DNA from 3 places in the Priestia sp. TRN 1309 genome. Region 1 is predicted to be linked to each of the others. Evidence: riboswitches for the same ligand, from Rfam matches in the RefSeq annotation. Region 1 holds a riboswitch; each other region holds the start of a gene.
The links. Region 1 has a riboswitch for cyclic di-AMP ahead of ACRPLQ_RS03085 (potassium channel family protein). Riboswitches for the same ligand answer to the same signal wherever they lie in the genome.

Region 1 (3,143 bases):
TTAATAATAGGATCTCCTACATACTGAACTAAGCTGTCAGATAATAGTCCGAACCCTGCGTTATTAAAAGCTGAAATTGAATGAAACAAGCTAAAGAATAGCCCCTTAGACCATCCGAATTCCGGAACCCAGCGTATCGCTAAAAAGATAAGTGCAACAAACTCAATTAAAAATGAAAAGATAAACAGCCTTTTAACTAGCAGGACAACTCCGCCGACGCTCGTTTGATTTAATGCCTGCTGAACGAGCATACGCTCTTTAAATCCAATTTTTTTACCTAGCATCATAAAAATCAGCACGGCAAATGACATAATGCCAAGACCGCCTATTTGAATTAACAGCATAATAATCGTTTGACCGATGACGGTAAAACGCGTACCTGTATCTACGACGGCTAAGCCGGTCACTGTCATAGCGGAAGTAGATGTAAAAAGGGCGTCTACCCACCTGATTGGCTCAGTAGTAGAAAAAGGCATCATTAATAAAAGAGCACCAATAATAATTCCTCCGCCAAAAATGGAGACAAGCAGCTGCGGCGGCGTAAGCCTAACAATTTTTTTTTTCATAAGTTAAACTCCTTCTTCTTCAAAACGGTTTAAATCGCGATTATGTCCGATAACAATCAGCATATCTCCTTGTTCAATTGTTTCATGCGCCGTAGGCGAAATCACCATTTCCCCGTCTTTTCGCTGAAAACCGATGATATTACAGCCGTACTTTGCACGAATATTTAAATCAAACAGCGTTTTATTATGAAGTTTCTTAGAAGCGACAATTTCAACAATACTATAGTCTTTAGACAGTTCAATATAGTCAATAATTTTTTCTGACACCACGTGATGAGCAATCCGCTTCGCAATATCGCGCTCAGGATGAATGACTTTGTCCGCTCCTATTTTCTCCAGCACTTTTTGATGATACATATTCACCGCTTTTACCCATACTTGCTTAACGCCCATATCTTTTAAAAGCATCGTTGCAAGCACGCTTGCTTCAATATCGTCTCCAAACGAAATAAGAGCATGATCAACGTTACGAATGCCTAGCCCTTTTAAGCTAGCTTCATCAATTGCGTTCGCTTGCACGACATATGTAGCTGAGTTGCTATATTTCTTTACTACCTCCTGATTGCGGTCAATAGCGAGCACATCCACATCCAAATTAGCAAACTCTTCAACCAAACTGCCTCCAAAACGACCTAATCCCAATACAGCAAACTGTTTTTTCATAATGTATTTATTCCTTTCTTCAACTGCTGTGTGTTCTCTTAGCTTATACTTTTTCTAAAAAATTACATGTTTTTCTTAAAAAAAGCGCAAAAAAACACAGGAAGGCTCCTGTGTTTTTTCACACTCTTCCCCCTCAAAACGCTTGCGAAGTTAGCTGTCGGGTTCGGGTTTTAAGAGTAACCCTACCTTTTTAAGGATTCACCCCGGAGCACAATATGTGCGTAAATAATGGGTCCTCCGCTCCGTAATGGATTAAGCGATTTTTATTCAAATGTCTATGATCTATTTTTTAGAATAATCGATTCGATTCATGATACGTTTCACTTCACGAAAGCTATCTTACTCCTGTGGATTTTGTCTGTCAAGATATTTTTAGGGAAGACATCACTTGCGCTGCAAACTGCAAAAATCATATAAATCTAAACTGACAATCAGTTTGTGAAATTGATCAAACAAATTAATAACGGCCAAAAGCTCTAATAGCTGCGTATCACTGTAAAATTTCTTTAATTGATCCATATCAGCATCCGTCAAATCCCTTGGACGCACTCGGTATACATCTATAAATCGAAACAGCAGTCGATCTTTTTCTTCCAGCTCTTTTTCTCTTAACACTTTTTGATTAAGCGTCTTATCGCCTACATATGACATGCTCATACACGTCTCACAGCCGTTAACACCTGCTAGATAAAGCCTGATTTTTTCCTTAGTCTCTCTTTTTACTATATCACTGTTCCAAAGCTTGTCGTATAGCTCATCATACAACCTTTTTACATCTGGAATTAAATTCAGTGCTTTTTCAAAATTTGTTCCCTCTTCGTTTGTTAACAAAACTCTTGCCATTTTTTACTCACTCCTTTTTAATTATTATAGTAAGAAAAATGGAGATTTCAGATAACAAATAAAACATATTATCTGCTATTACTAATCAAATGAAACATTAATATGAAAGAAGGTTTCCAATTGAAAATTGATGAAATTGATTTATCGATTTTGCAGGCACTGCAGCAAAACAGCCGTCTTTCCTTAAGAGAGCTAGGAAAACAAATTAACCTGTCTCCTCCTTCAGTGGCAGAGCGAGTAAGACAGCTAGAGAGCTTTGGTATTATAAAAGGATATACAATCGATATTGATTATGAAAAGCTGCAGTTGCCCGTCTCGTGTTTTATTGAAGTAACCATGAAAAACGGAGAGCACGAGCGTTTTAAACGATTTATTTCTCAGTATCCCTATGCTTTATTCTGTGAACGCATCGCCGGACAGGCTTGCTTCATTACAAAGCTTCAGCTTCCTCACCTGCACGTACTCGAGCAATTTATTAACGAAATTACACCTTATGCCAAAACGATTTCACACATCGCCCTTTCTCACGTGGAGATGTCTTCTGCATTATTGAGTCATTTAAAAGATGAAAAGTGATTGAAACATACGTTCACCGTACTAACGAAAAGATCCGAACGATTCATCGTTCGGATCTTCTTTCCACTAAACTACTTCTGTCCTAGCCTCTTTTATTCGTCCAAAAGCATAAAAAATAACCCTCCAAAGCTGGAGGGTATAAATTTTCCGAATAATGAAAGTTTTACAACTTCATTCTATCAGGTACCGACATTTCTGTCTACTTAAAAATGTAAAAGAGCTCTCTATTAATAGAAAGCTCTTTTACCTGCTTGTTTTTTGAAAACAATCAATCTATATAAAAGGGAACTACCTAAGGTTGAAAGTCACGTGAAACCTTGGCAGTTGATCCTGGATATACCGGTTGATATGATTCAAAACAAGTTCTTTCATCATTTCTTCTTTGACTTCTGATTCCGTTTTTTTATCTTTTTGTTTTAAAATAAGAATATAATAGACTTTACCCATTTTAATGGGCTTACTACACTCTCCGATGTGCTGTTTTTTTAAAACATC
Region 2 (3,143 bases), 130 kb from region 1:
TCTTCCAACGTGCCCTGACATAGACAGCGCTCCTATTGTAATACCGTGATAGCTCATCCAGCGTGACAAAACCTTTGTTTTGGTTGGCTTTCCTTGCTCTTGAAAATGCTGAATGGCTGTTTTCATAGCCGTTTCAGTCGCTTCTGTCCCGCTGTTAACAAAAAAGCTCCACTGGAAATGATTGCTGCTTAATTCACATAGTTTCTTAGCTAAGGCTTCCGTCGGATCGCTTGTAAACTGCGACCGATATACAAACGCAACTTTCTGTGCCTGATCCGTCATCGCATCAATAATTTCTTTTACGCCGTGTCCGATACTTGCTGTAACTGCCCCTGACGAAGCATCTATGTACTTTTTTCCATCTTGGTCGTACAAATAAATTCCTTTTCCATATGAAATAACTGGGTAGTCGTCGTCGAGCAGCGGCTTTATCACATGGGTCTTATTCATTTCCGCACTCTCCTTTCAAACACATACTCTTATTAAACTGTATGCTGAAAAGAAGAGTTTCTTGCCAATAAAAAAAGCCCTAGCATATAGCTAGAGCTTTTACATTTATTAAGCCGATTGCGTTACAGATTTATCGATACGCTTTGCTTCTGACTCAGCCACAATAACGGCACACGCAGCGTCTCCCGTAATATTTACAGATGTACGAAGCATATCAAGCAAGCGATCAATCCCGATAATCAATCCGATACCTGCTACAGGCAGGCCAACCGAACTCAATACCATCGCTAGCATAATGAGACCAACTCCCGGCACGCCTGCTGTACCAATACTAGCAAGCACCGCTGTTAATACAACCGTCACAAGAGCACCCAGCGACAGGTCAACGCCGTATACTTGCGCAATAAAAATAGTCGCGACACCTTGCATAATTGCTGTTCCATCCATGTTAATGGTAGCACCTAACGGCTGAACAAAACTGCTGATGGACTCCGGGACACGAAGATTTTTTTGAGCCACATTCATTGAAATCGGAAGCGTTGCACTACTGCTTGATGTACTGAATCCAACTGTCATCGCAGGAGCAAAACCTTTAAAAAATTCAATAGGGTTACGTCTGGCCATAAGAGCGACTGACCCCCCATATGTTACAATCGAATGGATGAACAGTGCGAGCACGACTACAATCATGTAAAGCCCCATCGCTTTAATTGCCTGCCAGCCTTGACTTCCAACCGCTGTTGCAAGAAGCCCAAATGTTCCGTAAGGAGCAAACTTCATCACTAGATTTACAAGGTACATCATCAATTCATTGCCTTGCTCGAGTAAATTATAAAGCCCTTTGGTTTTACTTCCAAGCATCGTAATACCAAAACCGATAAAGATAGAGAAAACGATAAGTTGAAGCATATTCCCTTCAGCCATCGCTTGGATTGGATTGACTGGAATCATATTTAAGAATGTCTCTCCAACCGGCGGTGCTTTTTCAGCTTCAAAAGAAGCGTTTTTTGTATCAAAAGATCCAAATGTTCCTGGTTTAATAACAAACGCTAATAATAAACCAATTACAATAGCAACGGTTGTTGTCACTAGGAAGTACGAAACTGTTTTTGCCCCGATTCTTCCCAGTTTTTTAGGATCTCCTAAACCTGCTACGCCTAACGTGATAGAGAAAAACACAATTGGTACAACAAGCATTTTAATTAAGCTTAAGAAAATTTGCCCAAGCGGCGTAAACAAGTACTTGTCCAGCGGAGCAAAAGCACTTGGAGCAAAAGCATTAATCAACACTCCTACAACAGCACCAGCAATTAGCGCGATAATGATCTTTGTCGATAGCTTCATAGATTTACCTCCCATAAATAAATTATATTAGAATGATTCTAACTACTATACTTATTTTACCATGCATTGAGGGTGATAACACTCAAAATATACAATATATTAAAAATTTTCAGATTAATAGTTTAGGAATATTTTTAGCTATACAAAAAACCATGAGAATATCATGGTTTCATAGACCTGTTATTCCCTCACTGAATGCTTACGGAGTTAGCTGTCGGATTCGGGTACGTGAGTTACCCTACTTGATTCATTCAAGATTCACCCCAAGTACATTACGCACAAATATGGGTCCTCCGTTCTCTTATAAAACAAAAGAGATTAAGCAAATAATTTTCTTTAATATTTTTGCATGATAATAATTGTTACTTTAATTAAAATTCATTTTATGTATTCCTGTCAAGTTTTTATTCAAAAATAATGCATGATTTTATCGTAAAAAGTTGAGAATTGTTATATTTTAAAATATTTACACCATATTTCAATAAACCAAAAACACCTATTTAACAAGACTTACAATCTAATGAATAAAAAATTAATTCAAAAAATAGTTTATAAAGTGAACTTTCTTCTCATTAATATCATTCATAAATATGTATAATTATTCTAATATCCATGTACTTTACTGCTTCCATAAATATTTTACTTATCAAAAAAATAACTCTTTCCAACTGTTGATTTTATCCTTGTACTGCTTGATATACACTCCCTAAAATTTCACTGACTTTATTGATGCGAAGAAATCGACATTATCAATTCCCCTTATTCTACTTAATTCTGCTCAAGATAGAAGTATAGATTTCCTACTATCTTTTAAAAAAGGAGCGGGTAATTATCGTATAAAACTATCGGAGTTGGAGCGGTACAAGTTCTTTACTTTTTACTTATTCCCTCTCGTTATTTAACCCATAAAAAAAAGAGGCCGTGACGGCCTCTTTTTTTATACAGTAACAGGTTCAGAACTTGCTTTACGATTCTTTAATTTTTCAACAATGTCACGCGCTACCCACACACCACACGCACTTGCCTGCGCGAGTCCTCGCGTAATACCAGCTCCGTCTCCTCCCACGTATAAACCGGAAATTTCAGTTTCAAACTTATCGTTTAACTTCGGACGGGCGGAGTAAAATTTCGCTTCCACACCGTAAAACAGCGTATGTTCAGATGCTAACCCAGGCGTTACATGATCCAGTGCTTCTGTCATTTCAATTAAGCTTTTCATTGTATTGTATGGAAGCACTAAACCCAAATCACCAGGGACAGCTTCTTTTAACGTTGGTTCTAAAAAGCCTTCTTTAATTCGATTCGCTGTTGAACGGCGCCCCTTTAAAATATCTCCATACTTTTGAACA
Region 3 (3,143 bases), 190 kb from region 1:
TGCACGGAATTCAACAGCGATGTAACAAGCCATCCATACTAGCGCATTTATCCCATTTGTTCGTTTTTAGGTTGAAGTGATTTCGTTATGTCTCAATCTCCTTTTTTAGTAATTTTTCACTAAGTAGGCTAGTATACGTAGCACTTTTTTCCCTCATGCATATGTTAACAATAAGGAGGGACAAGTAATATGAAAAAAATCTATCTTGATGCAGGACATGGTGGGGCAGATGCAGGAGCAGTTGGAGCGAACGGACTGTATGAAAAAAACTTAGTTTTAAAAATTCAACAATATTTAATAAGCTATTTAAATAGCACCTACAGTGACTTTACGATTAAAACCACCCGTACCACAGATACTTTTTTATCGTTATCTCAGCGCGCTTCTCAAGCTAACTCGTGGGGAGCAGATGCATTTATGTCTATTCACGTAAATGCCGGTGGAGGAACAGGATATGAAGATTATGTTTATAGAAGCGCTAGCAATGCCAGTAAAACGTTTCAATCAATTGTCCACGGCCAAGTACAGCCAACGCTGCTGTCGTATAATCATCCGAATCGCGGTCGAAAATCAGCTAATTATGCGGTGCTTCGCTTAACAAATATGCCTGCAGTACTAACTGAAATAGCTTTTATTGATAGGAGCGCCGATGCAGCACTTCTTCAAAATGAAGCTTTTTTAAAAAGCATGGGTGAATCGTATGCAAAAGGAATTGCCGTATATTTAAATTTACCTCGTCGTGCAGTTCCAAATCCATCGCCATCTCCAACACCGACACCGACACCAAATCCATCACCTTCTGAACCAGGTGAAAAAACGTATACAATTAAGCAAGGAGATACGCTGTACAGTATTGCACAGAAGTACGGCATAACAGTACAGGAGCTTCAAGAAGCGAATACAGGGCTTTCTGATCCTTTAACACTACAGGTTGGAAAAACAATTGTTATTCCTTCAGGAACTTCACCAACACCTACTCCAACACCACCTTCTGAACAATATCCACTTCCCAATGGAATTTTAAAACAAGGCGATTCTGGAGAAGCAGTGAAACAGATTCAAAGAGCATTAAACGCGGTTAATTTTAAAGTAGGGTCAGTAGACGGAATATATGGAGTACAAACGAAAGATGCAGTCAGACGTTTTCAGCTTGTGTATCTTCCTTATGATGTAGATGGCATTTATGGTCCTCAAACGAAAAACAAGCTAGCAGCCGTTTTAAAAGCAAAAAGTTAAAGAAAGCAGGTCTTCTGTAAGCAGGCAGAAGGCCTTTTGTTTTCCCCTTAAAAGCGCCTTAAGTACTATTTTATCGTTTACGTAAAATAATGCTTTACAAACCATTTGTACGGGAGTATATTATCTAAGAACAAAGGATAGTTATGAAAGAAACTTGTTATCAATCATACCCTTTAACCGAAAATTATATTGACCTGTTATCGCTTAATTCGTCAGAAGTGGGGGACCCAAATTTGTGCATGGTCACTTGGGGTGAATCCTTTTTTAAAAGGTAGGGCTACTCTCATAGCCCGAATCCGACAGCTAACCCCATAAGCGTTTTGGAGAGGAGGTTTAAGCTGTGTAAAAACGCTGAGAACCCTTAGTGTTTTTTTTGTGCGCTTTTTTAACATAAAAAGGTATTTTTTAGGGATAATATCACTTATTCATGAACTTGTAACGGAGCTTAGCAACGAACAGTGAATAGTAGCTAAGCAATCATCGGAGGGAAATTACGTGAACTATTCAGTTCTCAAGAGATTATTGATTGGAAAGCCGCTCAAAACAAAAGAGTTAGGCGATCAAAAGCTTAGTAAGCTTAAAGCGCTGGCTATTTTATCATCAGATGCCTTATCTTCAGTGGCTTATGGAACAGAACAGATTTTGATTGTCCTTGCAACAGTGGGCGTGCTTGCCTATTGGTATTCGATTCCAATTGCGATTGGGGTATTGGTGCTGCTGACGGCTTTAATTCTTTCATATCGTCAAATTATTTATGCGTATCCGCAAGGCGGAGGAGCTTATATTGTTTCGAAAACCAATTTAGGAGAAAATCCTGGACTTATCGCTGGGGGATCACTGTTAGTAGATTATATTTTAACAGTTGCCGTGAGTGTTTCAGCAGGAACCGATGCTTTAACTTCGGCTTTTCCAACGCTGCATCACTATAACGTAGTAATTGCGTGTTTGCTGGTGATTTTTATTACGGTTTTAAATTTACGAGGTGTAACAGAATCCGCTTCTGTCTTAGCTTATCCGGTTTATTTATTTGTGATTGCTCTTATTTTGTTAATAGCGGTGGGCTTCTTCAAAATAGTGACAGGTCAAGTTTCACCTGAGCTTCATACATCTCTCGGTACCGTGGTGCCAGGTATTAGTTTGTTTTTATTATTAAAAGCTTTTTCATCAGGCTGTTCGGCATTGACTGGTGTAGAAGCTATTTCGAATGCAGTGCCTAACTTTAAAGATCCAGGTGCAAAAAATGCTGTTCATACATTAATGCTGATGGGCGGTATTTTAGCCGTTTTATTTTCTGGCATCACGTTTTTAGCTTATTGGCTTGGCATTTCTCCAAAAGCAGATGAAACGGTTGTATCACAAATTGCATCGAGTGTATTTGGACGAAATGGGTTTTATTATTTTATTCAAGGCACCACAGCTCTGATTTTAGTGCTAGCAGCGAATACGGGTTTTTCAGCTTTCCCTTTGCTTGCCGTAAACTTATCGTCTGATAAATACATGCCAAGAATGTTTCAAATTCGCGGCGATCGACTAGGCTATTCAAATGGAATTGTGACCCTTGGAATTGCTTCTATTGTCTTACTTGTCGCCTTTAAAGGAGCGACGGAACAATTAATTCCTCTTTATGCAGTTGGAGTGTTCATTCCATTTACGCTTTCTCAAACAGGCATGATTGTCAAATGGCTTAGAGAAAAGCCGGCCGGCTGGCAAGGAAAGCTAACCATTAACTTAATTGGTGCCCTCATTACCTTAACGGTGCTAATCATTTTGTTTACAACGAAGTTTTCACAAGTATGGTCCGTGCTCGTTTTCTTACCGGTTATCGTTTATATTTTTCATCGCATTCATACGCATTATGAAGCAGTAGGAGAGCAGCTTCGTATTAAGCAAGGAGAAAAGATTGGAAA

Region 2: linked by a shared signal. The riboswitch ahead of ACRPLQ_RS02395 (dicarboxylate/amino acid:cation symporter) and the one ahead of ACRPLQ_RS03085 (potassium channel family protein) in region 1 are both predicted to bind cyclic di-AMP.
Region 3: linked by a shared signal. The riboswitch ahead of ACRPLQ_RS02120 (APC family permease) and the one ahead of ACRPLQ_RS03085 (potassium channel family protein) in region 1 are both predicted to bind cyclic di-AMP.

The regions. Positions count from the first base shown of each region.
Region 1 covers NZ_JBOZGM010000001.1:601,704-604,846, reverse strand. The annotation lists gene ACRPLQ_RS03090 (TrkH family potassium uptake protein) at 1-566, opposite strand, end outside; gene ACRPLQ_RS03085 (potassium channel family protein) at 570-1,229, opposite strand; cyclic di-AMP (ydaO/yuaA leader) riboswitch at 1,354-1,498, opposite strand; gene ACRPLQ_RS03080 (carboxymuconolactone decarboxylase family protein) at 1,614-2,072, opposite strand; gene ACRPLQ_RS03075 (Lrp/AsnC family transcriptional regulator) at 2,193-2,648, shown strand; gene ACRPLQ_RS03070 (peptidyl-prolyl cis-trans isomerase) at 2,937-3,143, opposite strand, start outside.
Region 2 covers NZ_JBOZGM010000001.1:472,129-475,271, reverse strand. The annotation lists gene ACRPLQ_RS02400 (aspartate aminotransferase family protein) at 1-450, opposite strand, end outside; gene ACRPLQ_RS02395 (dicarboxylate/amino acid:cation symporter) at 559-1,794, opposite strand; cyclic di-AMP (ydaO/yuaA leader) riboswitch at 1,975-2,129, opposite strand; gene ACRPLQ_RS02390 (NAD(P)/FAD-dependent oxidoreductase) at 2,732-3,143, opposite strand, start outside.
Region 3 covers NZ_JBOZGM010000001.1:415,426-418,568, forward strand. The annotation lists gene ACRPLQ_RS02110 (hypothetical protein) at 1-33, opposite strand, end outside; gene ACRPLQ_RS02115 (N-acetylmuramoyl-L-alanine amidase) at 190-1,236, shown strand; cyclic di-AMP (ydaO/yuaA leader) riboswitch at 1,428-1,569, shown strand; gene ACRPLQ_RS02120 (APC family permease) at 1,732-3,143, shown strand, end outside.